DNA from 2 places in the Methylobacterium komagatae genome. Region 2 is predicted to be linked to the other one. Evidence: riboswitches for the same ligand, from Rfam matches in the RefSeq annotation. Region 2 holds a riboswitch; the other holds the start of a gene.
What was found. Region 2 has a riboswitch for thiamine pyrophosphate ahead of thiC (phosphomethylpyrimidine synthase ThiC). Riboswitches for the same ligand answer to the same signal wherever they lie in the genome.
Positions count from the first base shown of each region.

Region 1: another riboswitch for thiamine pyrophosphate. It lies ahead of thiO (glycine oxidase ThiO); the one in region 2 lies ahead of thiC (phosphomethylpyrimidine synthase ThiC).

Region 1 is NZ_JBHSWN010000001.1:5,126,105-5,133,279, forward strand. It holds gene ACFQE0_RS25220 (proteasome-type protease) at 1-739, shown strand, start outside; gene ACFQE0_RS25225 (thiamine phosphate synthase) at 736-1,362, opposite strand; gene thiG (thiazole synthase) at 1,359-2,159, opposite strand; gene thiS (sulfur carrier protein ThiS) at 2,163-2,375, opposite strand; gene thiO (glycine oxidase ThiO) at 2,372-3,589, opposite strand; TPP riboswitch at 3,661-3,789, opposite strand; gene ACFQE0_RS25245 (adenylate/guanylate cyclase domain-containing protein) at 3,870-5,129, opposite strand; partial or broken gene rpoD (RNA polymerase sigma factor RpoD) at 5,199-7,169, opposite strand.
Region 2 is NZ_JBHSWN010000001.1:3,013,266-3,020,440, reverse strand. It holds gene ACFQE0_RS15005 (adenylate/guanylate cyclase domain-containing protein) at 1-428, opposite strand, end outside; gene ACFQE0_RS15000 (aldo/keto reductase) at 594-1,433, shown strand; gene ACFQE0_RS14995 (transglycosylase domain-containing protein) at 1,440-3,638, opposite strand; gene ACFQE0_RS14990 (hypothetical protein) at 3,893-4,405, shown strand; gene ACFQE0_RS14985 (PilZ domain-containing protein) at 4,446-4,694, shown strand; gene ACFQE0_RS14980 (HNH endonuclease family protein) at 4,696-5,067, opposite strand; TPP riboswitch at 5,167-5,272, shown strand; gene thiC (phosphomethylpyrimidine synthase ThiC) at 5,343-7,175, shown strand, end outside.

The sequences.
Region 1 (7,175 bases), 2.1 Mb from region 2:
CTGCGTCGGTGTCCTCGTCGAGGAGGGCCTCGTGATGGTCGCCGATACCCGCACCAATGCGGGGCTCGACGACATCTCGACCTATCGCAAGCTGCATCATTTCAACGTGCCGGGTGAGCGCGTGATGATGCTCGCCTCGGCGGGCAACCTATCGATCACGCAGTCCGTGCTGAGCATGCTTCAGGAAGGCGTGCCGGGCGAGGAAGGCGATCCGCCCCAGCGCCTGATCGAGGCGCCGACCATGTTCCAGGCGGCGCAACTCGTCGGCCGAGCGATCCGCCGGGTGCGGACCATCGAGCAGAGGGGCTTCGAGGCGGCGAGCATCCGCTTCTCGATCTCTCTGCTGTTCGGCGGTCAGATCGGCAACGAACCGATGCGGTTATTCCTCATCTACTCGGCGGGCAATTTCATCGAATGCAGCACCGATGCGCCGTTCCTTCAGATCGGTGAGCACAAATACGGAAAGCCGATTCTCGACCGGGCCGTGAAGTTCGAGACCGACCTTTACGACGCCCTGAAGGTGAGTTTGGTGTCTATGGATTCCACCATGCGCTCCAATCTCGGAGTCGGCCTGCCGATCGACATCGCGTTGGCCCGGCGTAATGCCCTGAACCTCGAGGTGAACCACCGGATCGAGGCGGGCGAGGGGTATTTCCACGATCTGCGCGAGCGCTGGTCCGCTGCCCTGCGGGCCGCCCATCGTGCGATCCCGCGTCCGCCTTACGGGCCTGCGGCCTAAGAAGCGCTTCGCGGCTCGGACCACCCTCGGAGAAGGAGGCCCGCCGTTTCGGCGGGGTCCGAAACCCGCATCAACTCGCCCATGACGGCAAACCCCGCCGCGCCTGCCGAATGGCAGGAAGCGAGCGTGTCGCCACTCATTCCCCCCAGAGCGACGATGGGCAGTCCATGGTTTCGCGCGGCGGCGATGGCCTCGGGCCCCAGCGCTGGGCCGTAGCCCGGCTTGCTGGCAGTGGGAAAGATCGGACTGAGAGTGACGTAGTCGGCGCCCGCCGAAACCGCTGCTGCGACGTCGCCGAGCGAATGCGCCGACGCGCCGATGAGCTTGTCCGAGCCCACGCGCTCGCGCACACCGTTCAGCGCCGACATCGGCAGGTGGATCCCGTCAGCCCCCAGGGCGAGTGCCAGATCCACATCGCCGCCGACCGTCAGGAAGCCGCTGGCCGCGCGCACTTCATCAACCACAATCTGCCCGAGCACGCGCCGTTCCGCGTCAGGCAGGTCGCGGTCGCGGAACCAGATCCAGCGCCCTCCCCCGGCGAGCACCGCCCGCACCGTCTCGCGGAGCGGGCGGGCATGACCGTGGCGGTCCGTCACCGCCATGAGCGGCGACGGCAGGCTCATGAGCCGACGAGACCAAGTTGCGGACTCGACGGCTCGGCCCGGCCCCGGCGCGGAATGCGCCCTGCGCGATAGGCGTCACGCCCCGCCTCGACAGCGCGGGCCATGGCGCGGGCCATCCGGACGGGATCGTCTGCCTTGGCGACGGCGGTGTTCACGAGGCAGGCGGCGGCGCCGAGTTCCATGGCGATCACGGCGTCCGAGGCAGTGCCGATGCCCGCATCGACGATGACCGGCACGCCCGCACGGCGACAGATCAACTCGATATTGGCGGGGTTGGCGACGCCCATGCCGGAGCCAATCAGTGACCCCATCGGCATCACCGCCGCGCAGCCAATATCTTCCAGGCGGCGGCAGACGATGGGATCATCGTTGCAATAGGGTAGAACGGTGAAGCCCTCATCCACGAGATGGCGGCAGGCTTCGATCAGTTCGGCTACGTCGGGATAGAGCGTCTCGCGATCGCCGATGACCTCGACCTTGATCCACGTCGTGTCCAGCGCCTCGCGGGCGAGTTCGGCGGTCATGATCGCGTCGCGGGCAGTCTCGCACCCGGCAGTGTTCGGCAGGAAACGACGGCCTTTCAGCAGGCTGACCGTGTCCGAGCCATGACCGCGCAGGGAGACCCGGCGGATCGAGGCCGTGACGACTTCGGCTTCGGACGCTTCCACCGCATCGCGCATGATCGCCTGGGTCGGATATCCGGCGGTACCGATGAACAGGCGCGACGACAGGCGCACCCCGGCAATGACCAGGGCGTCGTCGTCTTCGGGCCGCAGCGGCGTGACGGTGCTATCCATGCTCTAGCCTCCCTGCATGGCGCGGACGATCTCGATGCGGTCGCCCGGCGTGATGGTGGTCTCAGCCCAGTCCTTCCGGCGGAGGACGCGGCCATTCAGTGCGATGGCGATGCCCTGCGGGCCCTCAATGCCGGATTCTTCGGCTTCGAGAGCGAACAGGGCCTCGATGGTCTCGGCCTCGCTCTCGCGGGGCTCGCCGTTGACGAAAAACTTCATCGGGCTGCCCTCTTGGGCTCGGGCCGCGCGAAACGGGCCAGGGTGAAGGAGCGCGCCACCGCCGGAAGCTCACCCGACGTCACGAGATCGGCCACCGCGTCGGCGGTGACAGGGGCCAGGAGGTAGCCATTGCGGTGATGGCCGGTGGCAGCCACGAGGCCCGGCGCGATCGTGTCGATGATCGGCGCATCGTCGTCGGAGGTCGGGCGATAGCCGCTCCAGACGGCCTCCACCTCCATCTCCTCGATGCCTGGAAGCACCCGGCGGGCGCCTTCCAGCAGAGCATAGAGCCCGCCCGCCGTGACGCCTTCACGAAATCCGCAATCCTCCACCGTTGCGCCGATGATGAGCTGGCCGTCGCTCTTGGGCGCCATGTGGACCTGTTCGGTCCACACCATGCGCGTCAGTGTGCCGGTTTGCCGTGTGGTGCGGAGCGCAAGCGCCTGTCCCTTCAGCGGACGCACCGGCAGCGCAAGAGCATCGGGCAACAGCCCACCCTCGCCGCTCCAAGCACCGGCAGCGAGGACGACCGTCTGGGCTGAGAGACGGCCGTTCTGGGTAACCACGCCCGTCACGCGCCCACCCGACCAGTCGAGACCGGTCACGGGCGACTGTTGGAGGATCGTCACGCCCGCCGCTTCGCAGGCCTGCGCGAGAGCGGCCATGACGAGGCGAGGATCGACCTGATGGTCGAGGGGGCATTGTACGCCCGCCGTTACGGAAGGTCGGAGGACCGGTTCCAGGCGGCGGACCTCCGTGCCGTTCAGCCACGTGGCGTCCAGGCCGGAGCGGCGTTGCAGGTCGAAGCGAAAGCGAAGGCGCTCCACTTCGTCCCGGCCGATGGCCAGCACCAGCGTCCCGTCCGGGCGGTAATCGATGGGCAGGCCGGAGGCGGCTTCAAGATCGTCGCGGAAGCCCGGCCAGCGGGCGAGAGAATCTATGGCGAGCGGCAGGAGCGGATCGGATCCCGGCTCGTGCTCGGCCGCCGGCGCGAGCATGCCCGTTGCGGCGAGGCTCGCCCCGCAACCGACCGTGTCGCGCTCGATCACCGTGACGGCGAGACCTCTCGCGGCGAGACGCCACGCGCAGGCGAGGCCGATCAAACCGCCGCCGACGATCGCCACATCGGCGCGTTCCGGCATCGGCACGGACTTCAGCGCGAAGCCGGGATGCCTGCGTTGACCGATGGGGGATACGGGCCTGTCCAATCCCACGAAAACGCTCCCAAATGCGGGGCGTAGGGATGTGGCCGGGTGCTTCGCTTGAAAAGCATCGGCCTGTCTGGAAGACGGCCGCGGTCCAATCCCTACGCCGGTATGAGCCGGATCAGGTTCGAAGGATTTCCGCGCCGCAGGCTCTCGCGAGCGTGCCAGCGGTGTCTCAGCCCCTTGCCGGGGATCTCCCTGGAACAGAGCGAGATGTGGCCCCTTGCGTCCGCAGGGTCAATCCCCCGCGCGGTCAATGATGCTGGCTCGTCACGTCCCGGCCTGCGGGTCAGTCCCGCTTGCGAGGCCGGAGGAATTTCGGCTTGAACACCGCCATCGGCTCCTCAAAGCCGTGGAGGACATGCGTGCCCACGGGGACCGGGTCACCCCAGAGGAAATCCACGAAGGGCTTGGACATGAGAAGCTCCTCACCCAAGCCGCGATTGAGCTTGGCGAGGCGACTCGCAAGATTCACGTCGCGCCCGATCACCGTGAAGTCGAGCCGCGAGCCCGAGCCGACATTGCCGTAGGCCGCCTCTCCGTGATGCAGGGCGATGCCCGCCTGAATCGGCACCGGAAACTGATGCAGGGCGTTGGCCTCGTCGATCGCGGCCAGGATGTGCTGGGCCGCCGTCAGCGCCCCCTTGGCCGCACCGCCGAGGTCGTCGCCGCTCTCGCGGAAGATGGCGAGCAAGCCATCGCCCAGATATTTCAGCACCTCGCCGCCCTCTCCCTCAATGGGGGGCACGAGACAGTCGAAGAAGACGTTGAGGAGGGCCACCGCCTCTTCCGGCGTCATATCGGCGGAGATGCGCGTGTAGTCGCGCATGTCGGCGAACAGGATCGCGGAGCGGATGCGGGTCACCTGCCCGCGCCGGATGTCGCCGGACAGGATTGCCCGGTGCGGCTCATCCCCGACATAGACCCGCAACACGTGATCAAGCTGCTTGTTCAGCACCCGCATCTCCATCACCGCCGCCAGGGCGGGCATGATGAAGCGCAGGATCGCGATGTGCTCCCGCTCAAAACCAGTTGGGCACTTGGTGGCGAAGGTGATGCCGTTTTGCGTGCCGTTCGTGAAGAAAAGGGGCGCCACGACGTAGTGCGTGTAGCCCTCGGCCTTCAGGTCGGGGACGATGGCGTAGGCCTCGTCCGGCGTCTCCGAGAGGTCGAGAACCAGCCATCGACCGGTCTGGTGCACCTCCGCGAAGGGGCTCCGGAGATAGGCCTCCTGCGAACGGCTACCGTGCGGGAAGAGCCGTACGGTCACGCCGCCGTTGCGGGTCCAGACGCGACCGACACCGGCATATTCTGAGTGAAGCGTATCGATGGCCGTCGAAGCGCGATCGACCGGAACGCCGATCTCGATCAGCCGTTCGGCGAGGCCTTCGAGCATCCGCTCGGCCTTGTCGATGCGCGCGCCCTCACCCAGCAGCCAGTCACGGATGCCGACCGAGGGTTCCAGCGCGCCGAAGGGCACATCGCCGGTCTCGGACCCGTCCGCATCGGCCGTGGGTGTTACGGGCAAAGGCGGACGTCGTTCGAGCATGGCGCCAAGTTGGGATTCCAGTACGGCAAAGCAAGGCTTTGCCGGTAACCGGCGGCGCGTGCCGCCGGCTTAGTTGTCGAGGAAGCTCCTGAGCTTGCGGCTGCGGCTCGGATGCTTGAGCTTACGCAACGCCTTCGCCTCGATCTGGCGAATGCGCTCGCGGGTCACCGAGAATTGCTGGCCGACCTCTTCCAGCGTGTGATCCGTGTTCATACCGATGCCGAAACGCATGCGCAGCACGCGTTCCTCGCGCGGCGTGAGCGAGGCCAGAACCCGCGTTGTGGTCTCACGCAGGTTGGACTGGATCGCCGCGTCGATCGGCAGGACGACGTTCTTGTCCTCGATGAAGTCGCCGAGGTGGCTGTCCTCTTCGTCGCCGATGGGCGTTTCGAGAGAAATCGGCTCCTTGGCGATCTTCAGGACCTTGCGGACCTTTTCGAGCGGCATGGCCAACTTCTCGGCCAATTCCTCCGGGGTCGGCTCGCGGCCGATCTCGTGCAGCATCTGCCGAGAGGTGCGGACGATCTTGTTGATCGTCTCGATCATGTGCACCGGAATGCGGATGGTGCGCGCCTGGTCAGCAATCGAACGGGTGATCGCCTGCCGGATCCACCATGTAGCATAGGTCGAGAACTTGTAGCCGCGGCGGTACTCGAACTTGTCCACGGCCTTCATCAGGCCGATGTTGCCCTCTTGGATCAGGTCCAAGAACTGCAGGCCGCGGTTCGTGTATTTCTTGGCGATCGAAATCACGAGGCGCAGGTTCGCCTCGATCATTTCCTTCTTCGCCTGCCGGGCCTCGCGCTCGCCCTTCTGGACCATGTTCACGATGCGGCGGAACTCGCCGATCTCGAGACCGGTCTCCGACGCGAGATCGAGGATCTGCGAGCGCAGTTCCGTGACCTGCTTATGACCCTTCTCGACGAGGTTCTTCCAACCCCGGCCACCGAGCGTGCCGACTCGCTCCATCCAGGCCGGATCGGCTCGTAGCCCTGGTAGTGGCGCAGGAATTCGTCGCGGGCGACGCCGTGGCTCTCGGCGTAGCGCATCAGCCGACCTTCGTGGCCGATGAGCTGCTTGTTGATCGCGTAGAGCTGACCGACCAGCGCCTCGATGCGGTTGTTGTTCAGCGACAGGGACTTCACGTCGGCGACGACGATGTCCTTCAGGTCACCCTGCTTCTTCACCTGGGCCGAGGACTTATCAACCGCTCCTGCGTCGGACTGGGCCTTGCGCAGCTTGTGGTAGTTCTGGGCGATCGAGTCGAAGGTCTCGAGGACGCGCGGCTTGATTTCCGCTTCCATCGCGGCCAGCGACACGTTGTTTTCGAGGTCGTCTTCCTCGTCGCCGCCCTCGGGCGGGGCCTGCTCGCCGTCCTCGTCGCCCTCGCCTTCGCCCATCTGCGGCGCATTGCGCCCGTCCGGCCCGGCATAGGTCGCTTCGAGATCGATGATGTCGCGCAGGAGGACCTTGCCCTCCACGAGCTCGTCCCGCCAGATGATGATGGCCTGGAAGGTCAGCGGGCTCTCGCAGAGCCCTGCAATCATCGCTTCGCGCCCGGCCTCGATGCGCTTGGCGATGGCGATTTCGCCCTCGCGCGACAGGAGCTCCACCGAGCCCATCTCGCGCAGGTACATGCGCACCGGATCGTCGGTGCGGTCGGTCGGCTCGCGCGTGGTGGTCGTGACGGCGACGGCGCGGGTCGAGGCGATCTCAGCGACCTCGCCACCCTCGGCCTCTTCCTCATCGCCCTCGGCTGCAGCGGGCTTCTCGCCCGCGGCAGCTTCCTCGGTCTCTTCCGCCTCGACGACGTTGATGCCCATTTCGGACAGCTGCGACAGCACGTCCTCGAGCTCGATCCGGATCGGACTGACCCTCCGGAAGCACCTCGTTGACCTCTTCGTAGGTCACGTAGCCGCGCTTCTTGGCGAGCTTGATCATCCGCTTAACGGCGGCATCAGACAGGTCGAGGAGCGGCCCGTCGGTCTGCTGCTCGGGTGCAGCGTCCGCCTCGTCCCGTTCCGTTGCCTTCGTCGCCATGATGAG
Region 2 (7,175 bases):
AAGTTCACGAAGACCTCGCCGCCGATGAGGTCGCGCATGCGGATGACGAAGACGAGCATCGCGGAGACGCCAAGCGAATAGGCGAGCACCCGCGGCGTCAGCCTCGTCGCTGTTGAGAGGTCGTCCGTCGTGAGCCCGAGCGCCCAGACGACCGCCCCGCCGAGGGCACAGCCCGCCGCGATCATCAAGACGTAGGCCGCCTCCGCTGCCGGGACGTAGGCCCAGGCGGGCCAGCGGCGAATCCGGGCCTGCAATCCGGCCAGGATCAGCCCCCGGTCGAAGGCGAGCACGGCCACGCCCATGCACAGACCATAGGTGAGCCCGGCGAGCGGCGAGGCGCCCGCTGCGAAGATGAAATTGTAGAGGAGCCCGGCTGCGCCCGCCGCAAGGACGATCAGCACCCAGAACCAGCGGTGAGGCGGCAGCATCAGCGCACCTCGCGATTTGCGTCGAGCGCAGAGGACACGGCTTCGACCCTAGCCAAAAGTCTACGGATGCGCGTAGCGTCGGGTCCTTGCTCACCCGGCCATGATGGCGTGAGTAAGGCGCGACGGTAAGCCGCCGTTCGAGCGGTGGATCGGGGAGACGGCGTCATGCACGCGAGGGGCTTCGGGGCGGCACGCGTGTCGGTGCCGGTCATCGGCCAGGGCACGTGGCGAATCGACGGCGCCGACCGCGCAGAAGCGGTGCGAGCCCTGCGCGCGGGCGTCGATGCAGGCATGACCCATATCGACACGGCCGAAATGTACGGCGAGGCCGAAGCCATGGTCGCCGAGGCCATTTCCGATTGTCGGGAGGAGATCTTCCTCGTCTCGAAGGTGGTGCCCAGCAATGCAACACGCCGGGGCGTAGTGCGGGCCTGCGAAGCATCGCTCCGCCGCCTGCGGACCGACCGGATCGATTGCTACCTGTTGCATTGGCCGGGAAGCCACCCACTGGCCGAGACGGTGGCGGGGTTCGAGGATCTCCGTCGCGACGGCAAGATCCTGTCCTGGGGCGTCAGCAATTTCGACGTCGATGATCTGGAGCGGCTGCTCGCCATCGCGGGGCCGGACCGCATCGCCTGCAATCAGGTCTATTATTGCCCCACAGAGCGGGCCATCGAGCATGCGGTGCTCCCCTGGTGCACGGCTCACGGCGTCGCGCTCGTCGGCTATTCCCCGTTCGGCAGCGGCGACTTTCCCGAGCCCGCGAGCCCGGGCGGACGCGTCTTGCAGAGCATCGCCGACGCGCATGGCACCTCGCCCTACGCGATCGTGCTCGCCTTCCTGCTGCGCCTGCCGAACACCTTCACCATCCCCAAGACGGTGCGGGCTGAACGCGCCGTCGAGAACGCAGCGGCGGCCGAGATCCGTCTCGACCCCGCCGAGATCGCCCTGATCGAAAGCCATTTTCCGCGCGGTCCCAGGCCGCGCGTGCTCCCGATGCTCTAGGCCGGATCAGTCGTTGATGCCGAACAACTTCTCGAAGAAGTTCGGTTCGGCGCGCTGTTGCCGCTGGCGGCGAACGGGGGCCTCAGGCTGAGGCGCGGGGGTCAGACCGTCGATGATCTGGCCGATCACGTCGGCCGGTCCCGCATTCGCGACCGAGGCAGTCGTCTCCGGCGCCCGGCGCCAGCGATTGATGTTGGGCAGCGGCACCGGGTTCTGGCCCTTTAGGGCCTGCGCCATGTAGGTCTTCCAGACTTCCGCAGGCAGGTTGCCGCCCGTCACCTTCTTGGTCAGCTCGCCATCGTCGTTGCCGAGCCAGACACCCGTGACGAGGCTGCCCGAGAAGCCGATGAACCACGCGTCGCGGTAATCCTGGGTGGTGCCGGTCTTGCCGGCGAGGTCCCACCCCGGAATGTCGGCCTTCTTGGCGGTGCCGCTGACGAAGGTCTCATGCATCATGGCGTTCATCATGCCGTCGGCATCTGGACTCATGACCCGGCCGAGCCCGCTCTCGGTGCGCTTGTAAAGGAACTTGCCGTCCGACCCCTTCACCGACGCGACCACGTAGGGAATGACGCCCATGCCGCCATTCGCGAAGGCGCCGTAGGCTCCCACCATTTCCAGAAGCGTCACCTCCGAAGTGCCGAGGGCGATGGAGCCGTTGGCCTGCAACGCCGAGGTGATCCCGAGCTTCTGGGCGGTCTGCACGACGGCTTTGGGGCCAACCTCCTGGCCGAGGCGGACCGCGACGGTGTTCAGCGAATGGGCCAGGGCCGAGCGGAGGGTGACGGCACCTTCGTAACGGTGCGAGTAATTTTCCGGCGCCCAATTGCCGATCTTGATCGGCGCATCCTCACGCACCGTGTCGGGCGTCGCCCCGCGCTCGACGGCGGCGAGGTAGACGAAGGGTTTGAACGATGAGCCAGGCTGGCGCTTTGCAGTGGTCGCCCGGTTGAACTGGCTCTGCGCGTAGTCGCGGCCACCGATCAGCGCGCGGATCGCCCCGTCCGGACGCATCGAGACCAGGGCGCCCTGGCCGACGTTGAAGCGCGAGCCCTGCTTGTTCAACTCATCGACGAGCGACCGCTCGGCCGTGGCCTGCAGCGAAGGATCCACCGTGGTCTGCACGGTGATATCGCTTTCGAACTTGCCGACGTAATCGTCGAGCACGTCCATCACGAGGTCGGCGACGTAGTTGGCGGACCCGCCGCCGCGCACGCTCGCGGGCCTCGCGGGCTGGGCCAGGGCGACCTTCACGTCCTGGGGCGCGGCGAAGCCGAGTTCCTGCATCGCCGCCAGCACCTGGGCTGCACGGGCCTGGGCTGCGGGCAGGTTGCGGTTCGGCGCCAGCCGCGACGGTGCCTGGACGAGGCCGCCGAGCATCGCGGCCTGCGCGAGGCTGACATCCTTGGCAGGCTTGCCGAAGTAACGCTGTGCCGCCGCCTCCACGCCATAAGCGCCCGCGCCGAAATAGACGCGGTTGAGGTAGAGCTCGAGTATCTCGTCCTTGGTGTATTTGTGCTCGAGCCAGAGGGCGAGGATCGCCTCCTGGATCTTGCGGGACGCCGTGCGCTCCTGCGTGAGGAACAGGTTCTTGGCGAGCTGTTGCGTCAGGGTCGAGCCGCCCTGGGCCACGCCCCGCCGGGTCAGGTTCTGGCCGATGGCTCGGACGATGCCGACGGGGTCGATCCCCATATGACTGTAGAAGCGCCGGTCCTCGATCGCCACGAAGGCGCGCGGCAGGTAAGGCGGCAATTCCTTGATCGAGACCACACGTCCGCCCGTCTCGCCCCGGTTGGCGAGGAGCGTGCCGTCGCTCGCCAGAATGGCGATGTTCGGCGGACGCTTCGGCACGGAGAGCTGGTCAATCGGCGGAAGTTGCGAGGCGTGATAGGCGATCAGCCCGGCAAGACCGATCACGGCCCACAGGCCGAGCACCACGCCCCCATAGACGATGCGGCCGAGCCACGAGCGGCGGCGCTTCTGGCTCCGCCCGCCGCCCCGGCCGGACGAGCCCCTGCCCCCGGACGAACCGCGGGACGAAGAGGATCGCTTGCCCGTCTGCTTGCTCACGCGACCCTCGCTCCCTGTGTCGCCGCCGCCCGCCCGGTCCTCCCGGGAGAGGCGCAGGTCGAGGTCGCCGCGTCGTCCGGGCCGCCCTTCTGGCACGTCGAAATTCGGCTCGGCCCTGCCACGCTTCTGAGCCATCGACACCCGCTACGAAGCTCGCTTGCCCGCGCACGAGGCCGCGCAACCCGAGGTCGAAACGACATCGCGGCGGCCCTTCGGACGCATTCTGAGACGATGTAAATGCGGCGGTTTAAGGGGCCGTTAAGGGAGCCGAACGCTTTGCAAAAAGCCTCTGATTTTATGGCTCGAGGCAATATTCGGCGGACGGCCCCTGGTTTCCACGTAGGTCCATCCGTATGGTGCCGCGCGTTTCAGAGGGGGAGATCGATCTGGTGCGGGCAGCAATCCTCGTCGCGGCGGCAGCCATCGGTCTCGGGAGCTTTCCCGCGCTGGCCGAGATCAAGCTGGATACGGTGAACACCGTCCCCTGTGCCGAAGAAGGTGGCGTCTGTAAGATGCCCTACCCCACCAACGTCTATTTCGGCGTGCCCGGGAAAACCAATGGCCGCCCGTTCCAGCAGGGCGGTTCGGTGCCATGCAACGTCCAGAGCTTCGGTGACCCCGCTCCCAACCAGCGCAAGACCTGCTGGTACGCGCCCCGCCTGACCGAGAGCGGTGGCGTCGGCCGCTATCGCAACGACGACCGTGGCCGTGACGATGGCCGCTACCGTCGCAATGATCGGGACGATGACCGGCCCCGCGATGTCTACCGTTCGCGCGACGGCTATCGCGACGAGGATCGCCCCCGCCGCGACTACGACCGGGATTATGATCGCCCTCGCCGTTCCTATGACGATGACGGGGCGGTCCGCCGCCGCTATCGCAGTGTGCCGGACGATGAGTGATCCGGCCGCGATGCCGGACCGGCGCTGAGCGAGGCACGACATGTCCGAGGAACGGCGCGGTTCCTATCGCCGCAATGCCTTCACCTTCGGCACCGTCGAAGGTGAAGACGGCGAGATCGACTGTCTCGTCTGGGATGTGACACAGGCGGGCGCGCTGATCGAGATCGAACGATCGGTCGATCTGCCGGAGCAGGTCCGAGTGCGCCTCACGCCGGAGACGGCGATGCGCGAGGCGAATGTGGCTTGGCAGCGCGGCAAGCGGGCGGGGCTGACATTCGTCTCGTCGTGATTCAATCCCGGCGCCGCCCGCTCCTGCGGTCCCTCGTCATGCGGGTCGGGGCGTAGAAATCGTCCGGTTTCGTGCGCACCCATTCCACGAAGCGCGCGAGTTCCGGATCGGCCCGCAACGCATCGATATCGGCAAGGCGCCGGGCGATCTCGGCCTCGCTGTAGCGGGCATGGATCGCCGAGTGGCAGACCTGATGCAGCCGCACCGTGCCGCGATGCGTCCCGCCCTTCAGCTTGGGCGTCAGGTGATGGAGGCTCGATTTCGCCCCGTGCGGGATCGGCCGCTCGCAGAGCGGGCAGATGACCGGTGGCGCGGCCTGGGGGCCGTGCGTTGTCGGGTCGTCGTCGCGCCATAGGCGGTCGCGTCTGCCCAAGTCATTTGCTCCGTGATGGATCTGGCAGGCGAGTACAGGGCGCTGTCACTGGGCTCCGTGCGGCGGCATTGACAAGACAAGGCAAACCTCGGAGGTTCGAACCGTTCCGAGGGGGGCCCGTAAGGGGCTGAGATTGGGCGTAAATGCCCTGACCCTTGAACCTGATCCGGTTCGTACCGGCGGAGGGACAGGAACTCTGCGGCTTCTTCGGCGAGGCTGCACCTTTCCCTATCGTCGTCGCGCAATTGGACCGCTCCAGCGCCAGGAGAGGCCAGATGAACGCACCCGTGCTGCCCAAGGATGTGAAGGGAAGTCCCGAGACCGTGACCACAGGTCCGGTCACCGGCTCGCGCAAGGTCTACGCGCCGGTCGCAGGCCGCGAGGATATCCGCGTCCCCTTCCGAGAGATCGTGCTGACCGATCCGAAGGAAGCTCCGGTGCGGGTCTACGACCCGTCTGGTCCCTACACCGAGACCGACGCCCGCATCGATCTCGCCGCCGGTCTTCCGCAGGTCCGTGCCCCGTGGATCGAGGCGCGTGGCTACGAGGCGGCGACGCCCCGCGAAGTGAAGCCCGAGGATAACGGCTTCGCCTCCGCCGACAAGCTTGTCGCCCCCTGCCCCGCCGAGCGCGTGCTGCGCAAGGCGTCACCCGGCCAGATGGTGACGCAGTACGAGTTCGCGCGCGCCGGCATCATCACCGAGGAGATGATCTACGTCGCGCACCGCGAGAATCTCTGCCGCGAGCAAATGCTGGAGCGCGCCGAGGCAGCCCTCGCCGACGGCCAGAATTTCGGTGCCTCGGTGCCGCCCTTCATCACGCCGGAATTCGTTCGGGATGAGGTGGCGCGCGGTCGGGCCATCATCCCGGCCAATATCAACCACACCGAACTCGAGCCGATGGCCATCGGCCGCAACTTCCTCGTGAAGATCAATGCCAATATCGGCAACTCGGCCGTGACCTCTTCGGCCGCCGAGGAAGTCGAGAAGCTGGTCTGGTCGATCCGCTGGGGTGCGGACACGGTGATGGACCTCTCCACCGGCCGCAACATCCACAACATCCGTTCCTGGATCATTCGCAACTCGCCCGTGCCGATCGGGACCGTGCCGATCTATCAGGCCCTTGAGAAGGTCGGCGGCGATCCGCTCAAGCTCGATTGGGAGGTCTTCAAGGACACGCTCATCGAGCAGGCCGAGCAGGGGGTCGATTACTTCACGATCCATGCGGGCGTGCGCCTAGCCCATGTGCCGCTCACCGCGCGCCGTGTGACCGGCATCGTCTCCCGCGGCGGCTCGATCATGGCGCGCTGGTGCCTCGCCGGGCACCGGGAATCGTTCCTCTACGAGCGGTTCGACGAGATCTGCGACATCATGCGGGCCTACGACGTGTCGTTCTCGCTGGGAGACGGCCTGCGCCCCGGCTCGATCGCCGACGCCAACGACGCCGCACAATTCGCCGAGCTGGAGACGCTGGGCGAACTCACCAAGATCGCCTGGGACAAGGGCTGTCAGGTGATGATCGAGGGCCCCGGCCACGTGCCGATGCACAAGATCAAGGTGAACATGGAGAAGCAGCTTCGCGAATGCGGCGAGGCGCCTTTCTACACCCTTGGCCCGCTGACGACGGACGTGGCCCCCGGCTACGACCACATCACTTCCGGTATCGGCGCGGCGATGATCGGCTGGTTCGGCACGGCAATGCTCTGCTACGTCACCCCGAAAGAGCATCTCGGCCTGCCGGACCGCGACGACGTGAAGGTCGGCGTGATCACCTACAAGATCGCCGCCCATGCCGCCGACCTCGCCAAGGGCCACCCCGCCGCGCAGCTGCGTGACGATGCCCTCAGCCGAGCCCGGTTCGACTTCCGCTGGGAAGATCAGTTCAATCTGAGCCTCGATCCGGATACGGCCCGCGCCTACCACGACGAGACCCTGCCCAAGGATGCCCACAAGGTCGCGCATTTCTGCTCGATGTGCGGGCCGAAGTTCTGCTCGATGAAGATCACGCAGGATCTTCGCGCCGAGGTGCTGGCGATGGAAGAGGCGGGTCAGGTCATCGGCCAAGCTCCCGCCATGTCCAAGGCCGAGGCGGAGGCCGGGATGCGCGAG